2 regions of the Paenibacillus sp. FSL H7-0756 genome follow, and region 2 is predicted to be linked to the other one. Evidence: riboswitches for the same ligand, from Rfam matches in the RefSeq annotation. Region 2 holds a riboswitch; the other holds the start of a gene.

Region 1 (6,681 bases), 470 kb from region 2:
GGCGAGATCCTTTTGCAGCGTGTACATCAGTTCAAGCGCACCCTGGATGCTCTCCTCCGGCTGGTACGGATGGATCTTGGAGAGTCCGGGGAAGCGGGCGACATCCTCGTTGATCTTCGGGTTGTATTTCATCGTGCAGGAGCCGAGCGGATAGAAGCCGTTATCGACTCCGAAGTTGCGGCGGGACAGGGCGGTATAGTGGCGGATCACATCCACCTCGGATACCTCCGGCAGCACAACCGGCTCACTGCGCAGCAGCCCTCCGGGAATGAGTGAGTCAAGACCTTCTTCCTGCGGCACATCACACAGAGGCAGGGAGTAGGCCGAGCGGCCGGGACGGCTTAATTCAAAAATCAGACTTTGTTCCGGTTTCATACACAGCCCTCCAGTGCGCTTGCGAATTCGTCAATTTCGGTCTTGCTTCGTTTCTCCGTTACGGCCACCAGCATATGTCCGGCCAGCTCGGGATAATCCCGGCCTAAGTCATAACCGCCCAGATAGCCTTCCTTCAGCAGCTTGGAGTTCACCGCACTCACACTGCTGCCCTCCGGGAGCTTCAGGACGAATTCATTGAAGAACGGGGCAGTGAAGACGCGCTCTGCACCGGTGATTTCAGCCAGCCGCCCGGCAGCATAGTGGCTCTTGCGGATGTTCAGCTCACCTACCTCGCGCATGCCCTCCTTGCCCATCACGGACAGGTAGACGGAGGCGCACAGCGCCAAAAGCGCCTGGTTGGAGCAGATATTCGAGGTCGCCTTCTCCCGGCGGATATGCTGTTCGCGGGCTTGCAGGGTCAGCACGAAGCCGCGCTTGCCATTCCGGTCAACCGTCTGGCCGACGATCCGGCCCGGCATCCGGCGCATAAGCGGCTCAGCCACCGCGAAGAATCCGCAGGTAGGGCCGCCCAGCGAGGCGGCGATACCCAGCGGCTGCGCGTCGCCGACTACGATGTCTGCGCCAAGCCGTCCGGGGGACTCCAATACGCCAAGTGCAATGGGGTTCGCGCTGACCACGATCAGTCCCTTGACCGCATGGATCAGCGGCTCAATCTGGCGCAGATCCTCAATCCCGCCGAAGAAGTTGGGGGACTGGACCAGAACAGCAGCGGTATCGCTGTCAATGGCTTCGGCCAGCCTGGCGAGATCCGTTACCCCGTCAGCATAGTCAATCTCTACAATTTGCAGGCCCCAGGCGTTGGCGGAGGTGCGCAGCACCTGGCGCGCTTCCGGGTGAACGGTACGGGAGACAATCAGCTTCTTGCGCTTGGTTGCGCCTGCGGCCAGCACAGCCGCTTCGGACAGGGCCGTTGCGCCGTCATACATACTGGCATTGGCGACCTTCATCCCGGTCAGCTCACAGATATAGGACTGGAATTCGAAGATGGCCTGAAGCTCACCCTGGCTGATCTCCGGCTGATAAGGGGTGTAGGCGGTATAAAATTCCGAACGGGAAATCACATGGTTGATCACGACCGGAACATGGTGGTCATATAATCCGGCGCCGAGGAAGCTGGTGTGAGTGTCGAAATCGGCGTTCTTGTCTGCGAGCCCCTTCATATGGCGAAGCAGTGCATATTCGTCCAGGGCGCCGGACATCGGCAGGGTCCCCTGGTAACGGACAGACTGCGGAATATCGGCGAACAGCTCATCGATAGACTGGATGCCTACGGTCTCCATCATTTCTGCGCGGTCTTGCTCAGTCATAGGCAGATAGCGGTGCTTCATTGCGGCTTCACTCCTTGGCTTCTTTTGTAGAATGGGGCTTTGATGACGGCAGCCTTGAGCTGCTTGCCGCGAATCTCCACGTACACCTCTGTGCCCGGCTCCGTATAGGCAGCGTCCAGCAGGGCGAGTCCGAGATTCCGCTTCAGGGTAGGGGATTGGGTGCCGGTCGTAACTTCACCGATCTTCACTCCGTCCGCGTACACGGGATAGTGGGAGCGGGGAATGCCGCGGTCGATCATCTCCAGGCCCACAAGACGCCGGGGCAGGCCGGCTTCCTTCTGCTTCAGCAGGGCATCGCGGCCGATGAAGTCCCCTGCGTCCAGCTTCACGAAGAACTGGACACCGGCTTCAAGCGGCGTAATCTCCGCCGACAGCTCCTGGCCGTACAGCGGCAGCTTGGCTTCGAAGCGGAGCGTATCACGTGCGCCCAGGCCGGCAGGCGTCAGGCCATGCGGAGCGCCAGCGGCCAGCAGACCGTTCCAGAGTGCTGCTGCTGTATCGGCGGGGGCATACAGCTCGAAGCCGTCTTCGCCGGTATATCCGGTACGGGAGAGCAGGACGGTGACGCCGCAGACTTCAGCGTGTTCGATGAAGTGGAACGGCTTAAGCTCTGTTAGTGGCACCTGCGTGACCTTGGCCAGAATCGTCTCTGCCAGCGGACCCTGCAACGCGAGCAGCAGCGTCTCATCCGAGATATTCTGCAGGGTGACCCCGCTGAATTCAGCGGTATGATGCTCCTGCAGCCACTGGAAGTCCTTGTCGATATTGGACGCATTGACGACAAGCATGTAACGCTCCCCGCCCAGCCGGTATACAAGCAGATCGTCCACCACTCCGCCGCTTGGGTAGAGCATCAGGGTGTACTGCGCTGCGCCGTCTTCCAGGCGGGTGACATCATTGGTGGTCATTCTCTGCAGGAAGGCTTCAGCGCCGTTCCCGGTAACCATGAATTCCCCCATATGCGAGACATCGAACAGTCCGGCCCGTTCACGGACGGCTTCATGCTCCTTCACGATGCCTGTGAACTGCACCGGCAGCTCCCAGCCGCCGAAATCAATACATCTGGACTCCGCATAAGCGGCATAGAGATCATAAAAAGGCGTTCTTCTCAAAGACTCCATCTTGTCACTCCCTTGGTCTGATTACATACGAAAAAGGACAGGCGAAAGCCATTATGCACGTATGCATAAATGGACTTTCGCTCTGTCCTTGGTACCTGAGAGTTACCCTGCCATGCCGCGCAGGTTTCCCCGTTGGTGATCCGTGAAGCCTGCGGCGCAGGCACCCGGATGCTCTCCAGAGATGCGTCCGGCAAAGGTCCTTTTGCCTGAGAGATTCACCCATCCCGGGCTTACTCCTTCGGCGCTGTCTTCCTGTGAGACAGTCTCTCCCTATGCCATCATTCGCAAACCATATGTTTTTCTACTGACTCCATTAAACCGGGTAACCCTCCGCCCTGTCAATCAAAAAAACGTCAAAAAGTTGACAAATTTAATTTTACTGTCAGTTATATTGACATTAGGCAAGCCGATAACTTAGGCTATAACTAAATTTAGAACTCCAATTACGGAAAAGAGGCGGCTTGGAATGAGTGAAGTGCTTGACAACCTGCTATACAGCGAAGAGCATGAGTGGGCGCAGCAGGGCGAGGGACGCGTAGTACGTGTAGGGATTACGGATCATGCGCAGCATCTGCTGGGCGATATCGTGTTTGTAGAATTTCCGGAAGTGGGCGCGGCGATCTCCGCAGGCGACAGTGTGGGCAGTATCGAATCCGTGAAGACCGTATCGGAGCTATATTCACCCGTATCCGGTAAGGTGACCAAGATCAACGATGCGCTGGAGGCCAGCCCGGAGCTGATCAATGACCAGCCTTACGGGGACGGTTGGATTTTTGAGCTGGAGCTTGATGCAGAGTTCGCAGAGGCAGTAACCGGCCTGCTGGATGCGGCTGCGTACAAGGAACTCGTTGGGGAATAAAAGTTAGCTTATCCGCGAAAGCGCTGAATACGGCAGACTTCTCTTTATTACATTAGATGTTACTAATGTGAGAGGTCTGTCTTTTTGCGTCTGTATCTTATTCCGGGAAGCTAAGCAGACCGGGATAAAGGCCCGGAGCCAGCTGCCACAGCAGGGGCAGAAGAGCCAGACCCGCAATGGAAAATACAGAGCACAGCAGCAGGAAACGGTATCTTTTTCGCGGACGGGTGGCGGGCTTGAGCACGAAATAATACACCCCGGCTGAATAAAACGGGAAAAGCACAGCAGCCGACATCCCCATACAAACGATAAATGTCGCTTCCCCGGCAGAACTGGGGATCATGGCTTCCGGGTTATAGACCGGATTGACTTGTGCAAAGAGGAGAAGAAACGTCGAATACGCGCTCAGCAAAAGCAGGGGGAAACAGCGGATACGCCCATTCCCGGACAAGCCGTAGAGCATCCACCAGACCCCGAACCAAGCCAGGGCGAAGAGAGCTCCGGCAATAAGGTAATCAGCGCCAATTGCAATCAGCTTGTCCAGCGGATAGACGCGGGCCAGGTCTCCCCAGAAGTAACGGGAGGAGAAGAACTGCATGAAGGCGGCAAAAAATCCGACGAAGAGGGTAAGCATCCCCTGGGCAATAATGATCATGATCAGCGAAACTGCCAGCCGCAAAAACCTGAAGAACCCTGCGGCCTCCGACGCCGCTCCGTTTGTATCCTGCATAGCGGTCTATCTCCTTTATTAGCAAATGGATATATGCTTTTGCCGCCTGCCGGTATCTGAGCTGATTCGCTCGCAATTACGTGCTATTCTTCCTCCTGAAGCTGACGCAGCACAATTAGTTCAACCCGGCGGTTCCGCTGCTTTCCCTCGGCGGTTGTATTATCGTAGGCAGGCCGGGTATCGGCATAACCCGCGTACTGGAAGGTATCAGGGCTCAGCCCCTCTTTGTCCAGAAAAAAGCGCAGGACGGACAGCGCACGGGCGCCGGATAGCTCCCAGTTGTCTTTATAGACTGATCCGGGCGTCACGGGAACATTGTCGGTGTGGCCTTCGATGCTGATCGTGGCGCCGATGCCGCGGAACAGGCCCGATAGCTGGCGCAGTGCAGGGAAGGCAGGGGATTTCAACTCAGCCTTACCCGCATCGAACAGGAACCGGTCACTCAGCGTGATGGCAATGCCCTGCGGTTTATCGGCCACAAAAATCTGTTCCCCAAGGTTATTCTCCTCCACATACTGGGTGATGACGCCCATAAGAGCAGCCAGCTTCGCTTCCTGTTCCCGAAAAGCAAGCTCGCGCGCTGACGGCTGGTGTCCCTCCCCGTTTCCTGTTTGTCCGGTTGCAGGATGATCTGCCCCGGTTCCATTCAGCCCGCCCGCATTCGCGGAGCCTGTAGCAGAAGGACCGCCAGCCGTTCCGCCGCCTTCAGTGTTCCCCTTCGAAACGGCATTCCCGGTGATTCCCTGATTGCCCTCCAGCACGCCGTTTCCGCCTTCCAGCACTGCACTTCCGCTACTGAAGGTATCCGATAAGGATCCGCTGACAATGGCATACTTCTGCGAATCCAGGCTGCTCATAGCATACAGAATCACGAAAAAAATAAGCAGAAGCGTGATCAGATCCGCGTAGGTAATCATCCAGCGGTCCCGGCTCTCCTTGCCAGCGGCGGTACGGGGCTGCCGGCGGTTTCTTTGCCTCATAGCGGTTCCCCCGGGCTGGTGCCGATGCTGCGTTTAGGAGCGTCTGTCAGGAAGGGAGCCAACTTTTGCCGGACCAGATGCGGGTGATCCCCGTTCTGCAGGGACAGAATGCCGACGAGCAGCATCTCCATGGTGCCCAGCTCACTTTGGCTGCGGGATTTGATTTTGGAGGCAATGGGTAAAAAGAGTAGATTAGCGCTGGCTACCCCATAGAGTGTTGCTGTAAAAGCTACGGCAATCGACGCGCCCAAATTGGAAGGGTCCGTTAAATTGCTCAGAACCCGGATCAGCCCCATAACGGTGCCGATAATCCCCATGGTTGGTGCATAGCCGCCTGCGGCTTCGAAAATCTTGGCGTACCCTTCATATTTCAGCTCTTTGGCATCCATCCCAAGCTCCAGGATCTGCCGGACCTGATCCGGGTCATTGCCGTCGACAATCAGAAACAGGCCTTCACGGGTGAAGGGATCCGGATGTTCCTCTGCCCGTTTCTCCAGGGCGAGAACACCGCCGCGGCGCGTGAGTGCAGCCATGGCAATCAGCTCTTCGGCTTGTTCCCGGCTGGTATCCCGTTGCCGGCCAAAAGCCAAGCGGAGCGCCGCCGGAATAGTGCGGAGCTTGGACGCCGGGAAGCTGATGAGCACCGCCGCAAGGGTACCGCCGAATACGATCAGGGCTGCATTGGGCTGCAGCAGGCCGGACAGGCTGCCGCCTTCCCACAGAAAACCGCCGATCATAGCGGCAATTCCGGCCAGCAGGCCGAGTATTGTAATGAAATCCATAAATTCAGGCTCCTTAAATTTCTATATATTATGGTTTGCAACAGTCTGGGCAACGCTGTATAATAAACGGGAACGTGCATTCCTATCTTCCATATTTTTCAGCTTGGTATGGATGAAGGATGATTAGGGTTAAAATTATAATATATTCATATATTCTAGACGATAGAGGGGAGACGGGCAAATGAGTGATATTGTCGTCAGTACGAAGACTTTTGCACTGGAGTCCGAGTATACACCCCAGGGCGATCAGCCTCATGCCATAGAAGAGTTATTGGACGGCATCCGGCAGGGCAAGAAGCACCAGACGCTGCTGGGAGCGACAGGTACAGGCAAGACCTTTACCATCGCACAAGTGATTTCCAAGTTGAACCGCCCGACGCTGGTCATTGCGCACAATAAGACGCTTGCTGCGCAGCTGGCGAGTGAGTTCAAAGAATTTTTTCCGAGCAATTCCGTGGATTACTTCGTCAGTTACTACGATTACT
Region 2 (6,681 bases):
AAGCCATACTCCGGGTGCAGGAAGGCATAGACGATGAAGCTGACCACGACCATGGACAGGAAGTTCGGCATAATCATCACGGTCTGGAAGAACTTCGAAGCCAGCTTGTTACGCACCTCATTGATCGCAATCGCCAGCGAGACGGAGAGAATTAGGCCTGAGATAATGAAGACCACATTGTACCCCACGGTGTTGATCGTCACGCGCAGGGCGTCAGAGGTGGCGAAGAGGAACCGGAAGTTATCCAGCCCGGCCCAGGGACTGCCCATAATGCCATCAATGTAGTTGATGTTCTTGAAGGCAATGAATAATCCGAACATCGGAATATAGCAGTTGATGAAAAAGATAATCGACGTGGGCAGCAGCATCAGCAGCAGCACCCGGTATCGCACGATATTGTGCAGCAGACGGCCGAAACGGCCCTGGGGCGGTGTCGCTGGCTTGGTGTTCATAGCTTGTGGTGCGGGATTTGCCATAAGTTCTAACCTCACTCTACTTGTTCTGGATGAATTTATTATAGTAGAGCAGCCCTTCGGAATTCTTTCTTGGAAATGACTCTGTTTATTCAAAAATGACTTTGTACGGAGCGCGTGAATTCAGCGCTCTTGTCACAAACCGGCAGGAGGGGAACGTTATACCTGTATATTCTTAATCAGTAAAGGAGAAAAGCTATGTACACGATCAGCTTAAATACCATGAAGAAAGCAATTATAGCAACAGCAGTAACCGCTGTACTCGGAGGAACAGTTGTCGGCGGGGGATTCACTGTAGCCGTAGCGGCGGCAGCCGATGTCAACAAGGATACTAAGGCTGGCAGCGTATTCGCGATCAGCGATAACGCCACTCTGAAGGCGATTGTTCAGAAAAAGCTTGCTGCCGCCCCGAATCAGGCCGTGACCCAGGAGGGGGTAACCCTGACACTAACCGATCTGATCTATGACAGTAATGAGCTTGTCGCAGGCATCCGGCAGGAGGGAGGGACGGTAGACAAGTATGGTTCCTTCATGGACCCATCCAGAACTGTGGATGTATTGGTCAATGGGAAAAAGCTGCTGTACGATACGTCCATCTCCACAAATTCCGAAGATACGGACACGGCGTTGATCCGGCTAACTAAAGGAGCTATGAAGCAGCAAATCCCGGATAAGTTCGACCTTACGCTGAAGGCATACGCCAACGGGGTGAAGGAGCCATTTATATTTAAAGTTCAAGTGAACAAGCTGGGGACCCTGTTAACCGTGAAGCCGGGCGTTTCCAAAAAGAACAGCACATTCAGCTACACAGTGACATCCTTCCAGATGACCCCGTTGACAATGTCTCTGCAGGTGAGCTTCAAGGGGGAAGTTCCGGCAGCGGCCAAGTCCAAGGGGAACCCGGAAAGAATGTTATATGACCTTGTGGATGAGAAGGGAAATGTGAGCTCGCCGTGGGGCAAGCCGTTTGAGAAGGTTAAGACAAGCGGTACCGAGGAGCAGAACTACGGTGCTTTTCCGGCCGTCCCGAAGACCATTAGTGTTAAGCCGTTTACGTATGCCAAGGATGCCAGCGGGAAAATGTTCAAGGACAAACAGGGCCAATGGGCTAAAACCTATTATAAAGATCTGGAAACCAAAATTACGGTTAAATAACAAGCGATGTAACTAATGTTATTGACAGAAGTCTGGGCTATGAATAGAATTGACAAATATTTAGATGAAGTCCGCTTCAAATAATTAAATATTCGCAAGCTATGAAGGCTATGGATCACACTATAGCTGGAGCAGCTTCTGGAGAGACTGCGGGAGACCGCAGCGCCGAAGGGTTCACAATCTCAGGCAAAAGGACAGAAGAGTACCGGATTTCTATTTCCCTGGCTGATTTCCTTCAGCGTAGGCAGATAGCTTATTTGGAACCTCTTATGAACCGGGAGATTGGATGATATCCAGTCTCCTTTTTTGCGTTATTTGCAGCGTTGAATTCATTAAGGGGGAAACAGGAATGGCACAGACAGAATTAAAAAGAGAGCTCGCGAACCGGCATGTCCAGCTTATCGCTATCGGCGGTACGATTGGAACAGGGTTATTTCTCGGCTCAGGCAAGGCGATCCAGCAGGCCGGGCCTTCCATCATGCTCACGTATCTGATCGTGGGAATCGCCGTGTTTTTTGTGATGCGGGCGCTGGGGGAACTGCTGCTCTCGAAGGCGGGGTATCAATCTTTTACAGACATTGCTGAGGATTACCTGGGGCCGCGCGCGGCATTCATTACGGGCTGGACCTACTGGTTCTGCTGGATTATGACGGCGATGGCCGATGTGATTGCGGTGGGCGTCTATGTGCAGTACTGGTTCGATATTCCGCAGTGGGTACCGGCCGTGATCTGCCTGATCATTCTGCTCGGACTCAATCTGCTCACGGTCAAAAGCTTCGGCGAACTCGAATTCTGGTTTGCTCTGATCAAGGTGGTTACAATTCTGGCTCTGATCGGCCTGGGGATTGTCCTGCTGGTGACCGGGTTCAAGACGGATGCAGGCTCGGTGTCAGTCCGCAATCTCTGGGAGCATGGGGGCGTGTTCCCGAACGGGGTGAAGGGCTTCTTATTTTCCTTCCAGATGGTGGTATTCGCTTATGTCGGCGTGGAATTGGTGGGGGTATCGGCAGCGGAGACTGCGAATCCTGAGAAAAACATCCCGTCCGCAATCAACAAAATTCCGCTGCGGATTCTGTTCTTCTATGTAGGCGCGCTCTTCGTGCTTCTGTGCATTAATCCCTGGACCCAGCTTAGCGCGGCGGAAAGCCCGTTCGTGCGTACCTTCAGTTTGGTCGGGATTCCGATTGCTGCGGGAATTATCAATTTCGTGGTCTTAACCTCGGCGGCCTCCGCCTGCAACAGCGGGATGTTCTCGACCAGCCGGATTCTCTACAATCTGAGCAGACGGAATCAGGCCTCGCCGCAGCTTGGCAAGCTGAACCGGAATCATGTGCCTGCGAATTCCCTGTTTATCTCCACCCTGGTGATCTCTGCCGGAGCACTGCTCAGCAAGCTCATTCCGGGTCAGGCCTTCGGCATCGTGACTACGATCAGCGCTATTTGCTTCATCTGGGTCTGGGGCGTTGTGCTAGTCTGCCATATCAAGTATAAAAGGAACCGCCCGGATTTACATGCCGTTTCCAAATTCAAAGCGCCGTTCACCCCGGTGATTAACTATGCTGTTCTGACGCTGTTTGCCGCCATTCTTGTGATCATGCTCTTTGCCGATGAGACGCGTCCGGCGCTGCTGTTCACTCCGCTCTGGTTCATCCTGCTGTTCGTTCTGTACTCCATCAGAAGCCGTAAGGAGAAAAGTGAACAGGAAATCAGTATAATCAATACATAAACTGATTTCAGGATGAAGAGGTGCAGCCGCCGCATGAACAAGACAGACCGCATGTTAGCCATCGTACTGGAGCTGCAGCGCAAAGGAGTCGTACGGGCAGAGGATCTGGCGTCTGTCTTCGAGACCAGTGTAAGAACCATCTACCGCGATATCCAGGCGCTTAGTGAAGCCGGAGTGCCGGTGGTAGGAGCTACAGGTCAGGGATATTCACTGGTAGAGGGGTATTTCCTGCCCCCGGTCAGCTTCACAGCGGAGGAGGCTGTGACTCTGCTGATCGGGACGGATTTCGTGGAGCAACGGTTCGATACGGAGTATGGTAACCGGGCTTCCGCAGCAGGCAGGAAGATTGAAGCGATTCTGCCGGGTGATACCAAGGAGAATGCCGCCCGGCTCCGCCAGAGCATCCTGCTGCTGAGTACCAGTAAAGATAAGCTGCAAGGACAGGACAAGGAGTACATGGAGCAGATCCGCCGCGCGATTCTGGAGCAGCGGAAGATCAGCTTCGGGTATACGAAGGGCAGACAGGAAGCTGACGGAAGTCACCGGAGTGTCCGAACCGCCTCGCCGTATGGACTTGTCCTGAACAGAGGTGCCTGGACCCTGGTCGCCTGGTGCTGGCTGCGGCAGGAAATCCGTCATTTCCGGTTATCCAGAATGAGCGGGCTTACCGTTCTGGACGACCGGTTCGAAGTGCCTGCTGATTTCGATCTGCACGCGTACCAGCCGGAGGATGACCGCCATGTACGCGTGTGCATTTTGGTGCATCCCGAGATCGCTGACAAGGCTGCTGAATCGAATAACTTTTATCTGGAGGCCGTGGAGGACCGGGCAGACGGCAGGCTTATGACCTTCCGCGTGCGTCAGCCCGGGGACCTGCTGCAATGGGTGCTTGGCTGGGGAGCGGGGGCGGTTGTCCTGGAGCCGGAAGCCTTGCGGAAGCTTGTGCGGGAGGAAGCGGCAAAAATGCTGGAACGCTACTGACATAACGTTGTCAGTAGCGTTTGTGTATATTCAGGTCAGACCTTAAGAATAAAGGAGCTGCCTGAAACCTATGAATATGAATACGAAGACTACGGAAGCCTTACAGCAATTTGAAAAGACTGCGAATCACTATCTTATGGAATTAGATACCTTCAGTATGGAGCAGCTGCTGCGGCAGCCGGCTGACGGAGAGTGGTCCCTCGGGCAGATGGTTCAGCATTTGATACAATCGGCGCTGTACATGCAGCTCCGTAATATCGATCTGTGTCTGGCCGGGAACGGGGAAGCGGCGGGCAAGGAAGCAGAGATGACTCCGGATGGTAAAGCGGTTTTTGCCGGGGGCAGCTTCCCGCCTGTGCGCGTTCATGTTCCGCCGTCACCGCAGTATACGCCGGTGCAGCCGGAGAGCAAGGAGCAGCTGATCCAAGGCCTGAACACAGTGATGGAGCGTATGCGCGAGACCCTGCCGAAGCTTGCGCAGGCACCTGAGCACAGCACCGCCCCTCATCCCCGGTTCGGCCCCTTGTCTGCGGCAGAATGGTATCTGCTGATTGAGATGCACTACCGCCATCACTTGCTGCAGCTGAACCGGTTGAAGGATTTCTTAGGATCAAGTGTAGCGTAATAAAAGAACGCCAATAAGCCGAAGCCTGTCAGTAGTAACTGAGGGCTCCGGCTATTTTGCTACATTGATCACGTCGAGGGCTCACGGGCTAAATGTAATCGAAAAAGCGATCACAATGGTCAAATTTTAATTATTCATTTTTGAATAAAGGAGGTTTGTCGCAACATGTCGAACTTAACTCTTAATTTCGCAGTACCCTGAAGCTAACTGAATAAAAGGAGACCCTCACCTATGAAAAACATCGTACGCTCCCTTGAAGATATAATAAATCTCGCGCCCGTTCTGAAAGCTGCTTTTCCATACGATATCTCGATTGCCGTCTGTGATACCGAGAAGTTTCTCGCCTATTACCCTGGGGATTCCATTGATCTGGGGATTCGCGCCGGGCAGATTATTCACGCAGACGAACCTCTGTATCATGCACTGAAAAATGATGAATACTCAAGGGCCAACGTTCCCAAAGAGTATTATGGATACGAATTTGTGGGTACGGTCCTTCCGGTACATGGAGAGGATGAACGTGTCTGCGGGGCGGTCTGTATTCAGGTGCGCAGACAGACCGAGCTGCGGGAAATTGCCGACCGGATGGCACTGTCGCTGAATCAGGCTAATGCGCGGATCATGCAGGTAGCGGGCGGGTCTAACCAGCTGGCCGGCTTCTCTCAGAAGCTGCTGGTCCAGTCTGAGACCACTGCTGCAAGTGTCCAAAAAAGCGATGAAGTGCTGGCTGTTCTGAGGAAGGTTGCCGACCAGACGCATCTGCTTGGAATTAATGCGGCCATTGAGGCCGCCCATGCCGGAGAGAAGGGCCGGGGCTTCGACATTGTCGCCAGAGAAATCCGCAAGTTCTCACAGGAGACCGAGCAATCCGCGCAGCGGATACGGGACACCCTGCGGGAGATCCAGACAGCGATGAAGGGAATCGGCCAATCCATCGGTCAGATTGCCTCAGTGGGACAAGAGCAGGCAGCTTCAACGCAAGAGATGTCCAGCTTCATTGAGGAGATCCGGGCGATGTCTGAGCAGTTGAATCAGTTCGCGCAGAAGCTGTGAGGGTAAGTGTGGAAGCTGCCTGGATAAGCCCGCAAATCTTACAGATGTGCGATAATTGTAGCCGCCAGCGCCAGGAAGGCTGGTAGGCCCTGCATCAGCAGGATGGATCTCTTGGAGGTGAGTCCGCCGTAGATGGCCGCAACCGCCACGCAGATCAGGAAGAACAGCTGCAGCTGGTAACCGAAGTCTGCGCTCGGATGCAGCAGGCCCCAGATTAGACCGGCTGCCAGGAAGCCGTTATACAAGCCCTGGTTGGCAGCAAGCGACTTCGTCTCCCGGGAGAACGCAGGGGTCAATCCGAACGCCTTCTGTGCTCTCGGGGTGGTCCATAGAAACATCTCCAGTACTAGTATGTACACATGCTCTAGTGCTACTAAGGCAACAAGAATTAAACTTACAGTCATCATAAAGAGTCCCTCTTTTCAAGTGATGTGAGTCGAATTAAGCCTATCATTTAAATTGTGCAAAATATAATTTTACGAACTTAAATATACCGGACTTTTTGATATTTGTCAATTTACTACAAATCGTAAAATTGGAATGTAAGGGGGCAAGAAGAGTGATACATATAAGAACGTTAACCCCGTCTGATGCCGAAGTCTACCGGGCGCTTCGTTTGCAGTCGCTGCAGCAGCACCCGGAAGCTTTTCTAAGCTCCTATGAAGTGG

What was found. A riboswitch is a leader RNA that binds a small molecule or an ion and turns the genes downstream of it on or off. The one in region 2 is predicted to bind glycine.
Region 1: it holds a riboswitch for glycine, as region 2 does, so the genes downstream of both, gcvT (glycine cleavage system aminomethyltransferase GcvT) here and NST04_RS04790 (amino acid permease) in region 2, are expected to answer to the same signal.

What each region holds. Positions count from the first base shown of each region.
Region 1 is NZ_JBBOVT010000001.1:1,538,116-1,544,796, forward strand. Features, by position in the region: gene gcvPB (aminomethyl-transferring glycine dehydrogenase subunit GcvPB) at 1-375, opposite strand, end outside; gene gcvPA (aminomethyl-transferring glycine dehydrogenase subunit GcvPA) at 372-1,724, opposite strand; gene gcvT (glycine cleavage system aminomethyltransferase GcvT) at 1,721-2,845, opposite strand; glycine riboswitch at 2,926-3,026, opposite strand; glycine riboswitch at 3,030-3,127, opposite strand; gene gcvH (glycine cleavage system protein GcvH) at 3,312-3,704, shown strand; gene NST04_RS06830 (hypothetical protein) at 3,802-4,434, opposite strand; gene NST04_RS06835 (flagellar motor protein MotB) at 4,518-5,414, opposite strand; gene NST04_RS06840 (flagellar motor protein) at 5,411-6,196, opposite strand; gene uvrB (excinuclease ABC subunit UvrB) at 6,378-6,681, shown strand, end outside.
Region 2 is NZ_JBBOVT010000001.1:1,068,288-1,074,968, forward strand. Features, by position in the region: gene NST04_RS04780 (ABC transporter permease) at 1-452, opposite strand, end outside; gene NST04_RS04785 (DUF5643 domain-containing protein) at 696-1,628, shown strand; glycine riboswitch at 1,757-1,836, shown strand; gene NST04_RS04790 (amino acid permease) at 1,978-3,354, shown strand; gene NST04_RS04795 (helix-turn-helix transcriptional regulator) at 3,388-4,335, shown strand; gene NST04_RS04800 (DinB family protein) at 4,412-4,960, shown strand; gene NST04_RS04805 (methyl-accepting chemotaxis protein) at 5,192-6,013, shown strand; gene NST04_RS04810 (DUF1304 domain-containing protein) at 6,052-6,420, opposite strand; gene NST04_RS04815 (GNAT family N-acetyltransferase) at 6,573-6,681, shown strand, end outside.